DNA from 3 places in the Pseudomonas sp. SDO5532_S415 genome. Region 2 is predicted to be linked to each of the others. Evidence: predicted binding sites of a transcription regulator. Region 2 holds the regulator's gene; each other region holds the start of a gene.
The links. The regulator FliA, encoded in region 2, starts transcription of late flagellar genes. The targets are predictions, from matches to a motif close to CTAAAGTTTNNNNNNNNNNNGCCGNTAA.
Positions count from the first base shown of each region.

Region 1: the regulator FliA is predicted to act here: its motif matches at 1,562-1,589, upstream of ACW9HW_RS17755 (flagellar protein MotY).
Region 3: the regulator FliA is predicted to act here: its motif matches at 2,376-2,403, upstream of ACW9HW_RS04645 (methyl-accepting chemotaxis protein).

Region 1 is NZ_JBSVWS010000079.1:18,762-23,878, reverse strand. Features, by position in the region: gene rnt (ribonuclease T) at 1-452, opposite strand, end outside; gene pyrC (dihydroorotase) at 449-1,495, opposite strand; gene ACW9HW_RS17755 (flagellar protein MotY) at 1,655-2,560, shown strand; gene ACW9HW_RS17750 (argininosuccinate synthase) at 2,690-3,907, shown strand; gene ACW9HW_RS17745 (hypothetical protein) at 4,033-4,713, opposite strand.
Region 2 is NZ_JBSVWS010000037.1:1,199-6,315, reverse strand. Features, by position in the region: gene ACW9HW_RS11790 (protein phosphatase CheZ) at 1-396, opposite strand, end outside; gene ACW9HW_RS11785 (chemotaxis response regulator CheY) at 416-787, opposite strand; gene fliA (RNA polymerase sigma factor FliA) at 954-1,694, opposite strand; gene fleN (flagellar synthesis regulator FleN) at 1,691-2,521, opposite strand; gene flhF (flagellar biosynthesis protein FlhF) at 2,638-3,963, opposite strand; gene flhA (flagellar biosynthesis protein FlhA) at 3,975-5,117, opposite strand, start outside.
Region 3 is NZ_JBSVWS010000008.1:9,545-14,661, forward strand. Features, by position in the region: gene ACW9HW_RS04625 (LysR substrate-binding domain-containing protein) at 1-247, opposite strand, end outside; gene ACW9HW_RS04630 (MmcQ/YjbR family DNA-binding protein) at 481-840, shown strand; gene ACW9HW_RS04635 (DUF1294 domain-containing protein) at 992-1,420, opposite strand; gene ACW9HW_RS04640 (undecaprenyl-diphosphate phosphatase) at 1,417-2,247, opposite strand; gene ACW9HW_RS04645 (methyl-accepting chemotaxis protein) at 2,513-4,147, shown strand; gene pnuC (nicotinamide riboside transporter PnuC) at 4,320-4,883, shown strand; gene ACW9HW_RS04655 (AAA family ATPase) at 4,880-5,117, shown strand, end outside.

The sequences.
Region 1 (5,117 bases), on a different contig from region 2:
ATGTCCAGGCGCGCGACGGCGGCGTTGAGGAAGCCCAGGTCGAAGCTGCTGTTGTGACCGACCAGAATCGCCCGCTTGCAACCGTTGGCTTTGAGCGCCTTGCGTACACCGCGGAAGATATCGTTCAGCGCCGACTCTTCACTCACGGCCATGCGCAGCGGGTGATCGAGCTTGATCCCGGTGAACTCCAGCGCTGCCGCTTCGACGTTCGCGCCTTCGAAAGGCTCGACCCGGAAGAAGTAGGTGTGATCAGGGTAGACAAAGCCCTTTTCATCCATGGCGATAGTAGTCGCGGCGATTTCCAGCAAGGCGTCGGTGGCCGAGTTGAAGCCACCGGTTTCTACGTCGACGACAACCGGCAAGTAACCACGGAACCGGGCAGCCATTGGATGACGAGGACCGCCTCCGCCGCCTTGACCTTCCTGTTCGTCGTCGAAATGGTCTTCACTCACGCGTGTTCCTCCAGCAGGCGCCAGCGCAGTTTTTCACCGGCGCGCAGCGGGATAACGGTCAGCTCGCCAAACGGCAGGCTGGTTGGGGCGGTCCACTCTTCGCGGACCAGGGTGATGCGATCGGTGTTCACCGGCAGGCCATAGAAGCGCGGGCCGTTGAGGCTGGCGAAGGCTTCGAGCTTGTCCAGCGCATTGCGCTGTTCGAAGGCTTCGGCATACATCTCGATCGCAGCAAAAGCGGTGTAGCAGCCGGCGCAACCGCAGGCGGCTTCCTTGGCGTGCTGGGCGTGGGGTGCCGAGTCGGTGCCAAGGAAGAATTTTTCGCTGCCGCTGGTGGCGGCATCGAGCAGCGCTTCCTGGTGCGTGTTGCGCTTGAGAATCGGCAGGCAATAGAAATGCGGCCGAATCCCGCCCACCAGCATATGGTTGCGGTTGTACAGCAGGTGATGCGCGGTGATGGTCGCGCCAACGTTGGCCGAAGCCGAGTTGACGAACTGCACGGCGTCAGCGGTGGTGATGTGTTCGAACACCACTTTGAGGGTCGGGAAACGCTCGACCACGCGACGCATGTGCTCATCGATGAAGATTTTTTCGCGGTCGAACACGTCGACATCGCCACGGGTGACTTCGCCGTGGATCAGCAAGGGCATTCCCACTTCGGCCATGGCCTCGAGTGCAGGGAAGATCTTGTCGATGCTGGTGACGCCAGAGTCCGAGTTGGTGGTCGCGCCGGCCGGGTACAGCTTGGCGGCGTGAATGAAACCGGTAGCCTTGGCCTCGCGAATTTCTTCGGGCTGGGTGCGGTCGGTCAGGTACAGGACCATCAGCGGTTCGAACCGGCTGCCGGCCGGGCGGGCAGCGAGGATGCGCTGGCGGTAGCCATCGGCCTCAGCCGCATTGCGGACGGGAGGTACCAGGTTGGGCATGATGATGGCGCGACCAAAGGTGCGCGCGACATCCGCGACGGTATTGGTCAACACGGCACCATCGCGAAGATGAATGTGCCAGTCGTCGGGACGCAGCAGGGTCAGGAGGTCGGACATGAGGGGATTCCAGGCGGGTCAAACTGAGGGGAATGCTACCGGAAAAGACTCTTGCAGGCACTCGCTATCAAGTTTTGCAGGAAGCTTCCGATATCCAACAGGTATGCCGTAAACATCTGTGTGTCGGTCTTTTTGTTGTAGAAGCCAGTGGAGCCTCCCGTGCGCCAGCGTTATTTAGCCTTGCTCAGTGTGTTTGCCAGCCTTCCCGCGATGGCGCTCACTTTCCAGACCCGTCTGGAGAGCATTGAGTGGACGGTCGAAGGCGACAAGTTCGAGTGCCGCCTGACCCAGCCGATCACCGATTTCGGCTCGGGACAGTTCGTGCGTCGAGCCGGAGAGCAGGCGACGTTTCGTCTCAATGCCTACAACGCCATGATGGGTGGAGGTTCGGCTACCTTGCTGGCCGCCGCATCGCCATGGCAACCGGGGCGGGGAGATATCAATCTGGGTACGGTGAGAATCGGCAGCGGAAACGTGTTGTTCAACAGCTCCCAGGCTCAGGCCGGACGCTTGATCAGTGGCCTGATGGATGGGCGCAGTCCCGTGGTACGGCATGCCTCTGGCGATGGGCGGGTGTCGGAAGTGCGCCTGTTACCGGTCAAGTTCAATAAAGCGTTTGCCGACTACCAGGGGTGCGTCGCCAAGCTGTTGCCACAGAATTTCGATCAGGTGAAGCAGTCCGAAGTCGGATTCCCCGGCGGCGGCATCGAGCTGGATGCTGCCGCGAAAGCCAGGCTGCAGGTGATGCTCGAATTCATGAAGGCCGATCCGACGGTCAATCACATCGAACTCGACGGCCATTCCGACAACAGCGGCAATCGCCTGACCAACCGTGACCTGTCACGTCGCCGCGCCCTGGCCGTCATGGAGTTCTTCAAGGCGAACGGCATCCAGGAGTCGCAGATCACCGTGCGCTTCCATGGCGAGCGTTATCCGCTGGCACCCAATACCAACAACGCCAATCGCTCGAAGAACCGCCGGGTTGCGGTGCGTCTGGAGCGGGGAGCACCACCGGAACAAGTGGCGCCTCAAGCCACGAAGCCGGCCGCTTCGGCAACATCCTGACTCCTTGGTAATCGTCGCTCTCTCGACATAATCTGTCGCTTCGTCGTCATAAGCTGTCGCGCCACTGTAAATTATCCTGCATGAGCGGTAGACTTCTCGGCTTTCCGTAGAACCCCGTGGAGTGATGGCATGGCGGACGTAAACAAGGTCGTTCTGGCGTATTCCGGCGGCCTGGACACTTCGGTGATCCTCAAGTGGCTGCAGGATACTTATAACTGTGAGGTGGTGACCTTCACCGCTGACCTGGGTCAGGGCGAAGAGGTCGAACCGGCACGCGCCAAGGCACAGGCCATGGGCGTGAAAGAAATCTACATCGACGACTTGCGCGAAGAGTTCGTGCGCGATTTCGTGTTCCCGATGTTCCGCGCCAACACCGTTTACGAAGGCGAGTACCTGCTGGGTACTTCCATCGCTCGTCCGCTGATCGCCAAGCGCCTGATCGAAATCGCCAACGAAACCGGCGCTGACGCCATTTCCCATGGCGCCACCGGCAAGGGCAATGACCAGGTTCGATTCGAACTGGGCGCCTACGCCCTGAAACCTGGCGTGAAAGTGATCGCCCCGTGGCGCGAATGGGACCTGCTGTCCCGTGAGAAACTGATGGATTACGCTGAAAAGCACGCGATCCCGATCGAGCGTCACGGCAAGAAAAAATCCCCATACTCGATGGATGCCAACCTGCTGCACATCTCCTATGAAGGCGGCGTGCTGGAAGACACCTGGACCGAGCATGAAGAAGACATGTGGCGCTGGACCGTCTCCCCGGAAAACGCTCCTGACAAGCCGCAGTACCTGGAACTGACTTACCGCAACGGCGACATCGTGGCCCTGGACGGCGTCGAAATGACCCCGGCCACCGTGCTGGCGACCTTGAACCGTATCGGTGGTGAACACGGTATCGGTCGTCTGGACATCGTCGAGAACCGTTACGTGGGCATGAAATCCCGTGGCTGCTACGAGACGCCTGGCGGCACCATCATGCTGCGCGCCCACCGTGCGATCGAATCGATCACCCTGGACCGCGAAGTGGCTCACCTCAAGGACGAGCTGATGCCGAAGTACGCCAGCCTGATCTACACCGGCTACTGGTGGAGTCCTGAGCGTCTGATGCTGCAACAGATGATTGATGCGTCCCAGGTTCACGTGAACGGCGTCGTGCGCCTGAAGCTGTACAAGGGCAACGTGATCGTCACCGGTCGCAAGTCCGATGAGTCGTTGTTCGACGCCAACATCGCGACCTTCGAGGAAGATGGCGGCGCTTACAACCAGGCCGATGCGGCGGGCTTCATCAAGCTCAATGCCTTGCGCATGCGTATTGCTGCAAACAAAGGCCGCAAGCTGTTCTGAGTGGTTTGAGCCTGTGATGGATTTGTGGCCTCGTCATCGACGGGGCCACAAATCTGCAAGAGGTTTTTTAAATGTGCGATACAACGATTCACGTTTGACCTGATAGATACCTTCCCGTCTGCCTCTCACTGATCGGACCTATCCTGCTGCTGAGCGTTGTGTGTCAGTCGGCAATCGGGGTCCATGACAGTCATCCCCTGCGAACTCAAGTTATAAGCCACACAGAAATGGGCGCTGCCGCGTTTTTTTGTCTGTTTGAAATATTTGAGTACACGTCCATTCAGTAATTTTTCCGATTCCGCACCGGTAAGAAACAAAATGACGCGCGGCCGCTTTTCCTGTGTCCTTTGTATCTTCTCCAGCGAAGCGCTGAGTTCGGGTTTGTTTTTCATCCGGCGTGTATCGATGATGTGCAGATCCCTCAGTAATTCGGGCAGGCGAATATGGAGCGGAGGCTGCAACCCTGTTTCGTCTGGCGGAGCCTGTGCACTGCCGGGAGAGGCGGCTGGCCGCAAGTCATTTACCGAAGCATTGTTTTCCTGTGTCTGCGCCTCGTTCATGGCCTTCAGAAAATGCTCGTCCTTTTCAAAATCAGAAGGTGAGTACAGAGATCGGTAATTGAAGTTGAGTGTGGCAAAGAAAAGGAACAGTAGATAAAAGGGGAAGCTGATCAGAAACCAGACATATATCTCTCTTTCCTGATTGTCCAGGAACGGAAGAGAGATCGCTGCCGATGTTTCAGACAGCGTTGCGAATGTCGCGATTATTGTCATGGGATTGGTTATTCTTTTTTTAAATTTGTTCATTCCTGTTACTCGTCGTGTTGTGTGTTTTCTCGTTCGGATTGAGATGTAATGCGCGTTATTGAGAGTTATGTTACGCCATTCATTTGTCTTTAATGTCTTCGTGTTGATTGTAAGTCATGTTTGTTTTGTTTTTTTTCGGTCGGTGGTTTGATGCTGTTGGTTTGATAATAATTATCTATCTGGAATTTTTTGCTGTAAGAGTAAATGGGTGCTCGATGTGTGATATTTCTGGTGTGAGTGTTTTAGTGGGTGACGTCAGTTGAATTTTAGTGTCGAGTGTCCATTTGGATGTTGTTTGCTGGGTTTTGGTTTTTGTTTTTAAGTTGCAAGTTGATACTAAAAATGTTGTAAAGCGTAATTTGCTCGCGCGGATACAATTTTTTTCGCGTTGTGTTCGAGGGTGT
Region 2 (5,117 bases):
CATGAACCGTCCCCAGTCCGTGCTCAAGGCCTGGGCTTCATCGCTCAGGCGGTTGACCACCGGCGTGGCGCTTTCCACCAGGTCCATGGTGCGGTTGGCCGCGGCCTCGGTCAGCTTGACCACATAGGACAGGCGCTCGGTCGCATCCGTGATCTGTGACACTTCCTCGGCTTGCGGCATGTGCGGGTCAATCTGGAAATTGACGATCGCGCTATGCAGCTCGCGGGTGAGCTTGCCCACTTCCTGATACAGGCCGCGGTCACGGGTCTGGTTGAGCTCATGGATCAATTGCACAGCATCGCCGAACTTGCCCTTTTCAAGGCTCGCGACCAGTTCGACGGCGTGTTTTTTCAGGGTCGATTCAAAATCACCCTGCGAAGATTCGTTATGCCCCATAGCTCCCCCGTGGCGCAGTTCAACCGATGCGTTCGAAAATCTTCTCGATTTTTTCTTTCAACGCCTGGGCCGTGAAGGGTTTGACCACATAGCCGTTTACACCGGCCTGGGCCGCTTCGATGATCTGTTCGCGCTTGGCTTCAGCGGTCACCATCAGCACCGGCAGGTGCTTGAGCTTTTCATCGGCACGCACGTGGCGCAGCAGATCGATACCGGTCATGCCAGGCATGTTCCAGTCCGTTACCAGAAAGTCGATGCTCCCGCTGTTGAGTACCGGAATGGCGGTAATGCCATCGTCGGCCTCGACCGTGTTGGTGAACCCAAGGTCACGCAACAGGTTTTTTATGATCCGCCGCATCGTTGAGAAGTCATCAACGATGAGGATTTTCATGTTCTTGTCCAATTCGACCTCCAAGCAGACTAAAACGCGCCCAGCACCTGGACGCGCCATTTCAATCAATCTGGCAAAACACTTGATGACTGTCTGGAGTACAGCGGATCGAGACCGGCGCGGTTCATCACCCCACCAGCCACGTCGCAGTGCCCCCACACTGCCTTCAGCGCGCTCGCCACTCTCCCAAACGCCCCCGCAAACGGGCCGCGCACTGGCTGTGTAACTGGCTGACCCGAGATTCGCTGACCCCCAGGACCTCACCGATTTCCTTGAGATTCAGCTCTTCGTCGTAGTACAGCGCCAACACCAGTCGCTCACGCTCCGGCAAATTGGCAATCGCGTCCGCCAGCGCCGCCTGGAAGCGTTCATCTTCCAGATCGCGTGACGGTTCGAGATGAGCACTCGCGCCATCCTCGTGCAGCCCTTCGTGTTCGCCGTCCTGCAACAGATCGTCGAAGCTGAACAAGCGGCTGCCCAGGGTGTCGTTCAAAATCCCGTAGTAATCGTCGAGACTCAATTGGAGTTCGGCCGCAACTTCGTGATCTTTAGCGTCACGGCCTGTTTTAGCTTCAATCGAGCGAATGGCGTCGCTGACCATCCGGGTATTGCGGTGGACCGAACGTGGCGCCCAATCCCCCTTGCGTACTTCATCGAGCATGGCGCCGCGGATGCGGATGCCCGCGTACGTCTCGAAACTCGCGCCTTTGCTGGCGTCGTATTTGGTCGACACTTCAAGCAGGCCGATCATCCCGGCCTGGATCAGGTCTTCGACCTGGACGCTGGCCGGCAGACGCGCCAGCAGGTGGTAGGCAATGCGTTTGACCAGTGGCGCGTAACGCTCGATCAGCTCGTACTGCGCGTCCCGCGCCGACTTCTTGTAGAGGTTGTAACCGCTGGCTGTCATAGCACAGGTCCTGCCGTTTGTTGCACGAGGCGCTCGACGAAAAACTCCAGGTGCCCGCGCGGGTTGGCGGGCAGCGGCCATGTATCGACCTTCTGTGCGATGGCCTTGAACGCCAGCGAGCACTTGGAACGCGGGAACGCTTCGTAGACCGCACGCTGCTTCTGCACGGCCTTGCGCACGCTTTCGTCGTACGGCACGGCGCCAACGTATTGCAGGGCGACGTCGAGGAAGCGGTCGGTCACCTTGGTCAACTTGGCGAACAGGTTGCGGCCTTCCTGCGGGCTCTGCGCCATGTTGGCCAGGACGCGGAAGCGATTCATGCCGTAATCGCGGTTAAGCAATTTGATCAATGCGTAGGCGTCGGTGATCGAGGTCGGCTCGTCGCAGACCACCAGCAACACTTCCTGCGCGGCGCGCACAAAACTGACTACCGAGTCACCGATACCCGCAGCGGTGTCGATCACCAGTACGTCGAGATTGTCGCCGATGTCGCTGAACGCCTGGATCAGGCCGGCGTGTTGCGCCGGGCTCAAATGCACCATGCTCTGGGTGCCGGACGCGGCCGGAACGATGCGGATGCCGCCTGGCCCCTGCAACAGGACGTCGCGCAGCTCGCAGCGGCCTTCGATCACGTCGGCCAGGGTACGTTTGGGTGTCAGGCCCAGCAGAACGTCGACGTTCGCCAGCCCCAGATCGGCGTCCAGCAGCATGACGCGCCGGCCAAGCTCAGCCAAAGCCAGGGACAAGTTCACTGACACGTTAGTTTTCCCGACGCCACCTTTGCCGCCGGTCACCGCGATCACCTGTACGGGATGCATGCTGCCCATGTTATTTCTTTACCTTGTCTTGCATAGACGGAGGCCACATTACTGGCTGCGCGTTCGCAACTGGAACAATGCATGGCAGACCATCGATGTAGGTACAAAAACGATTCATTGTCACCTCAGCCTACCTGCTTGGTCGGGCTGTGGTAGATATCAGCGAACATGTCAGCCATGGCTTCTTCGCTGGGCTCTTCCTGCATTTGCACGCTAACGGCGCGACTGACCAGTTGATGACGACGCGGCAGATGCAAATCATCCGGAATCCGCGGGCCATCGGTCAGGTACGCCACCGGCAACTCATGGCTGATGGCAAGGCTCAACACCTCGCCCAGACTCGCCGTTTCATCCAGTTTAGTCAGGATGCAGCCAGCGAGCCCGCAGCGCTTGTAACTGTGATAAGCGGCGGTTAGAACCTGTTTCTGGCTGGTGGTTGCCAGGACCAGGTAATTTTTTGACTTGATGCCACGCCCGGCCAGGCTTTCAAGCTGCATGCGCAGCGCCGGATCGCTGGCTTGCAGGCCGGCGGTATCGATCAGCACGACGCGTTTGCGCAACAGTGGATCCAGCGCCTGCACCAGCGATTGCCCCGGATCGACGTGAGTTACCGACACGTTGAGAATCCGGCCCAGGGTCTTGAGTTGCTCCTGGGCACCAATACGATAGCTGTCCATGCTCACCAGCGCGATGTTTTGCGCGCCGTATTTGAGCACGTAACGGGCAGCCAGCTTGGCCAGGGTGGTGGTCTTGCCCATGCCGGCAGGGCCGACCATGGCAATCACACCGCCCTCTTCCAGCGGTTCGACTTCCGGCGTGGCAATCATCCGCGCCAAGTGCGCCAGCAACATGCGCCAGGCCTGGCGAGGTTCTTCGATATCGGTGATCAGCGCCAGCAAGTCCCGCGACAACGGGCCGGACAGGCCGATGCGCTGCAAGCGGCGCCAGAGGTTAGCCTGGTCCGGGCGGCTGCCTTGCAGCTGATTCCACGCCAAAGAGCCAAGTTGTACTTCAAGCAATTCGCGCAGACCGTTGAGTTCGAAGCGCATCGAGTCGAATACCCGCTGATCGACCGCAGGCGCAGCAGCAGGTGCCGGCGCCGGGCGACGGGGCTCGGCGTAAGTGGGTTCGATCAGTGGCTCGGCGGCCGTGAGCGGCAGGCCGGCGAACAACTGGCGATTGGTGGCGTTATCGCTCTCGCCCTCGCTGCGCAGGCTCAATTCGGCCTGGGCGGTGACGATCCGCGATTGCGTCTTGCGCAGCTCGTCTTCAAGTTCCATGTTCGGAACACGCGGTGCCAGCGCCGACAGCTTGTAATCCAGGGCAGCCGTCAGCTCGACACCACCGGCGATGCGGCGGTTGCCAATGATGGCGGCATCGGCGCCCAGCTCATCACGAACCAGTTTCATGGCCTGACGCATATCGGCGGCGAAAAAACGCTTAACTTGCATAACCCACTACCTCAGCCGTTGGGCCCTACTGTCGCAACGATGGTCACTTGCTTGTTGTCAGGAATTTCCTGGTAAGCCAGAACGTGCAAACCCGGCACTGCCAGTCGGCCAAACCGCGAGAGCATCGCGCGAACCGGGCCGGCTACCAGCAGAATCACCGGTTGACCTTGCATCTCCTGGCGTTGCGCCGCATCGATCAACGAACGTTGCAGCTTCTCAGCCATGCTTGGCTCCAACAGAACGCCCTCTTCCGAGCCTTGTCCTGCCTTCTGCAGACTATTGAGCAATATTTGTTCCAACCTTGGCTCCAGCGTGATAACTGGCAGCTCGGAGTCAGTGCCTACAATGCTTTGGACGATAGCGCGGGAAACGCCGACGCGCACCGCGGCCACCAATGCGGCAGTATCTTGACTCTTGGACGCGTTGTTGGCGATGGCTTCGGCAATGCTGCGAATATCGCGCACCGGCACCTGCTCGGCCAGCAGCGCCTGCAGGACTTTGAGCAATTGCGACAGCGACAGCACGCCCGGTACCAGTTCTTCGGCCAGTTTCGGCGAGTTTTTCGCCAGCAATTGCATGAGCTGCTGCACTTCCTCGTGACCGATCAGCTCGCTGGAGTGCTTGTACAGAATCTGGTTCAAGTGGGTTGCCACCACGGTACTGGCATCGACCACGGTGTAGCCCAGCGATTGCGCCTGGGCACGCTGGCTGATTTCGATCCACACCGCCTCCAGCCCGAAAGCCGGATCTTTGGCGGTGATGCCGTTGAGCGAGCCGTAGACCTGCCCCGGGTTGATCGCCAGTTCGCGGTCCGGGTAGATCTCCGCTTCCGCCAGGATCACCCCCATCAGGGTCAGGCGATAGGCACTCGGCGCCAGGTCGAGGTTGTCGCGGATGTGCACGGTCGGCATCAGGAAACCCAGGTCCTGGGACAGCTTCTTGCGCACGCCCTTGATCCGCGCCAGCAATTGACCACCCTGATTGCGGTCCACCAGCGGAATCAGGCGATAGCCCACTTCCAGGCCGATCATGTCGATCGGCGTCACGTCATCCCAGCCCAGCTCCTTGGTTTCCTGGGCGCGGGCCGGCGACGGCAGCAGCTCCTGTTGACGCTTGACCTCTTGCAGAGCCTGGACCTTGACAATGTTCTGCTT
Region 3 (5,117 bases), on a different contig from region 2:
CCACTTGTTCGGCTGCATCGGCTTCAACAAGCATCGCCACGCAATGGCGATAGTAATCCTGACCGATTTCTGTGACCGTGAACTTGCGGGTTGATCGCTGGATCAGGCGGACACCGAGCCGCTCTTCAAGCGAGGCAATGCGCCTGCTCAGTTTCGATTTCGGTATGTCGAGTTTTTTACTCGCACTTGTGAAACCGTTGTGGTCGACGACCTGAACAAAAAAGTACAAATCATTGAAATCGTACACGGAGCAATTTACTCGCAGTCTGAATACAGGGCGGAGTATCGCAGGTGATAGAACGTGTTTCACATACCCCGCCGGGAGAAACCGCTCTAAGGGAGTGCGGAGGCTGCAGTAGGCCCTCTACCGGACTTGACGCACGATAGCGTGAGCATGATCGCTGGTGACTCTCCGCCCGCAATACATGCCCGGCTCAACCCTTTGATCGATACATTCAATGCCCATGGAGACTGTTTGTCATGAAGGCTGCACGCATGAGTGATGCGCAGGTCGCGGCCTTTTGCCTGGCCTTGCCCGGTGCTCGAGAGGATTACAAATGGGGTGGCGTGCGGGTGTTTTCCGTGGCCGGCAACAAGATGTTCGCCTTGCAGAACCTGCGTGGCGAATCCCTGGCGTTCAAGGTTGACAAGGATCTGTTTCTGGGTCACTGCGACCGTCCCGGCATTCATCCGGCGCCTTATCTGGCGCGGGCCCAGTGGATCATCATGGCGACACCCTACCCGCTTGGCGCCGAAGAGTTGCAGGGCTTGTTGCGACGATCCCATCAACTGGTGGTCGGCAAGTTGCCCAAGCGCACGCAGGTGGGGTTGTTGCTCTAAACCCCGGTCGTTAATAAGACGAATATTTTGTGGCGAGGGAGCTTGCTCCCGTTGGGCCGCGAAGCGGCCCCCTCTTACCCCAAAAAGAAGGGGACTGCTGCGCAGTCCAACGGGAGCAAGCTCCCTCGCCACAGGGGTTGCTCACTGTCTTTCAGAACAAGGCGAACAGATGGGCGCCGAGAAACAGCATGTCGATCCAGAACACCTGATGCAGCAGCACGATGAGCCAGAACACCAGTTGAAAGGAAAACTTGCGCGTCTTGTGCCGAAACATTTGCTGCGCCAGTAAGGCGCCCGGCCAGCCACCGGCGAACTCCAGCGCATGCAGGACGTTCTCCGGGGTACGCCAGTGATCGGCGCGCGCCTTGCGCTTGTCACTCCAGTAGAGCAAGAACGCCAGCACGCTGACGATGCCGTAGGCCGCCAGGGGGATCAGCGAAACCCCTCGCAGCCACATCGACATCGAACCGAACAGCGGCAGCGCGCACAGGATCGCGAACACCAGCAACTTCAACCGAAGATTACGGATCTCGCCTCCCGATGGGCGTGCGGAGTGTTTGCGCGCGCCCGAGTCACTCATGGCTTGGCCGCGGTCCAGTCGACCCAACCGAACTGCCAGGTGGCCAGGATGACCAGCCCGAATGCGATCCGATACCAGGCAAATGCCGCATAGCTGTGGCTGGCAATGAACTTGAGCAAGCCCCTGACGGCGATCATCGCGAAGATGAACGCGGTGACGAAGCCGATGGCGAATACCGGGAAATCGGCCGGTACGAACAGCTTGTGGTACTTGTAGCCCGAGTACACGGCGGCACCCACCATGGTCGGCATCGCCAGGAAGAACGAAAACTCGGTGGCGGTCTTGCGCGACAGGCCGAACAACAAACCACCGATGATTGTGCAGCCGGAGCGCGAGGTCCCCGGAATCATCGCCAGGCACTGGGCGAAGCCGACTTTCAGGGCATCTTTCCAGGTGATGTCATCCACTGTTTCGGCATGCACCTCATGCTGACGATTTTCCGCCCACAACATGACGATACCGCCCACCACCAACGCGGCGGCCACCGTGATCGGGTTGAACAGATAGTGATGGATCAAGTCGGCGAAGATCACCCCCAGAACCACGGCGGGAAAGAAGGCAATCAGCAGGTTCGCGGTAAAGCGTCGTGCGCTGGGTTGCGTCGGCAAACCAATGACCACATCGAAAATCTTGCGGCGAAATTCCCACACCACCGCCAGGATCGCCCCCAGCTGGATAATGATGTTGAACGCCATGGCGCGCTCGCCACCGAAATTGAGCAAGTCGGCCACAATGATCTGGTGCCCGGTACTGGAAATGGGCAAAAACTCTGTCAGCCCTTCTACAACCCCAAGAATCAATGCCTGAAAGGCAGTCCAAAGATCCATCAATCCCCCAAAGGCTGTGCGTCAACGCATGCCCCGTCAGTATTTTTCAAAGCGTTCAGCGTAGTTGAAAACCCGCGTGCACAAGATACCCGCAGGCCGGGGAAAATTCCGTGAAAAATCAATTTGCATTCAGGTTTTTCCGCGCGGGGCCGAAATCCTGTGAGAGAAGCCCGATTGGCGTTGCCGCGTACTCGGGCCGGACAGGATGCTGGCGATCTCTTCTTACAAGAACAACCACAAAAACAAGAATCTGGAGCACCGCGTTATGAACAGCTTGCGCAATATGTCGATCAGTCGGCGTTTGTGGCTCATCTTGATCGTGGCCGTCGTGATGCTATTGGCATTGGGCGCCTTGATGCTCAAGCAGATTCACGAAGACCTCAATGAGGCCAAGGCGCAGAAAACCCAGCATGTGGTGCAAACCGCCAGTGGCATTCTCACCTACTACCACGGCCTGGAAACCGCCGGCACCCTTACCCGCGAAGCTGCGCAGAAGCAGGCGCTGACCGCCGTTCGCGGACTGCGCTATGACCAGAACGATTATTTCTGGATCAATGACCTGACGCCGGTGATGGTCATGCACCCCGCCAACCCGAAACTCGATGGCCAGAACCTCTCGGCGATCCGCGACCCGGACGGCTTTGCGGTGTTCAACGAAATGGTCGCCGTCGCCAAGGCCAAGGGCGCCGGCATCATCAACTATCGCTGGCCGAAACCGGGTGCCAGCGACCCTGTGGAAAAGACCTCCTACGTCAAACTGTTCGAACCCTGGGGCTGGGTGATCGGCTCGGGCGTGTACATCGATGACATGCAGGCCGAGTTCTACGGCCAGGTCTGGGAAGCATCGGCGATCGGCCTGGCCATCGCACTGATCATGGCGGCGCTGGTGATCGTGATTGCCCGCAGCATCGTCCGCCCGCTTCAGGAAACTGTGAACGCGATGGCCAATATCGCCAGCGGCGAAAGCGACCTGACCCGCAGCCTCGACACCCACGGCCAGGATGAAGTCACGCAACTGGCGCGACACTTCAACGCCTTCACCACCAAACTGCGGCTGGTGATCGGTGAGTTGCAGGTGTCCGCCAGTGCCCTGGGGCAATCGTCCAGCGAGCTGGGCAACGACGCCACCCAGGCCCAACAACGCAGCCAGCAACAATCGCAACAGATGGAACTGGTGGCCACCGCGATCAATGAAGTGACCTATGGCGTGCAGGATGTGGCGAAGAACGCCGAGCATGCCGCCAGCGAAATGCGCGATGCCGAAGCCCAGGCGCAACAAGGCCAGATCAACATCGACGGCAGTCTCAAGCAAATCGATACCCTGTCCTCCACCATCGATCAGGCGGTGGAAGTGATCCGCACACTGGCCAGCGAAAGCAACCAGATCGGCAGCGTCCTGGAAGTGATCCGCTCCATCGCCGAGCAAACCAATTTGCTGGCCCTCAACGCCGCGATCGAAGCGGCCCGCGCTGGCGAGCAAGGTCGCGGGTTCGCGGTGGTGGCCGATGAAGTGCGCCTGCTGGCCCAGCGTACCCAGAAGTCCACAGCAGAAATCCAGTCGATGATCGAACGCCTGCAAAGCCACTCCGAGGCAGCGGTCAAGGTGATCGGCGACAGCAGTCGCGCTTCGCAACTCACGATCGAACAAGCCGGTCTGGCCGGCGCCAGCCTGAATGCCATCGGCCAGGCATTGCGCAACCTCAACGGACTGAACGCATCGATTGCCAGCGCGACCTTGCAGCAGGCGCATGTGGTCGAGGACATCAACCAGAACGTCACGCAAGCAGCCGGGCTTTCCCACAGCACCGCGCTGGCAGCTGAACAGTCCAGCGTGGCGAGCGTGCGGCTCAAGGATTTGAGTGAGCAGTTGAACGGGTTGCTCAGGCAGTTCCGCGTATAAGCCGAAGAATCACCTGCATGACCCCTTGTGGGAGCGAGCCTGCTCGCGAAAGCGGTGGGTCAGTCGGCATAGATGTTGGCTGGGTTGGCCTCTTCGCGAGCAGGCTCGCTCCCACAGGAGGGTGCCTGAGGTTACAATCCGCCCCCTCTCTGACTTCCCTCAAGGAACCTGCATGTCCGGGCTTGAACTGTTTGCCGCCACTCTCGGTGTCATTGCCGTCTGGTTGACGGTCAAGCAGAACCCCTGGTGCTGGCCGATCGGCCTGGTCATGGTGCTTATCTATAGCTGGATCTTTTTCGAAGTGAAGCTGTATTCGGACATGCTGCTGCAAGTGATCTATGCTGGCCTGCAGATCTACGGCTGGTGGCAATGGACCCATGCCGGCGATGCACGGCATGGGCGCGAGGTCAGCTGGCTCGACGGTCGATACGTAGTGTTCGGCCTGGCCCTCGGCGCGATTGGCAGCCTGCTGTTGGGCGCCGCCATGGCCCACTGGACCGACGCCGCCCAACCCTGGCTCGATGCCGCACTCACGGGTTTCAGCCTGGTGGCGCAATTGTGGATGGCGCAAAAACGCGTGCAGTGCTGGCCGCTGTGGATTGTCCTGGATGTGATCTTCGTCGGGTTGTTCGTCTACAAAGCGCTGTACCTGACGGCCGTTTTGTATGGATTGTTCCTGCTGCTGGCTGTGCAGGGCTGGCGCGAATGGCGCGCGGCCCCGGCGTTGCGCACATGAAAGTCCTGGTGCTCACAGGGCCGGAATCCAGCGGTAAAAGCTGGCTTTCGAACGAGATTCACGCCAACTTTGGCGGCATATTGGTCAATGAGTACGTTCGGCACTTCATCGACAGCAAAGCACGCGAAACCCGCTATGATGACATTTCGTCAATAGCACATGGCCAGCTGACTTGGGAGGATGAAGCACGCGCCAAACAGCCGTCACTGCTGATTCTTGATACGCACCTCTTGA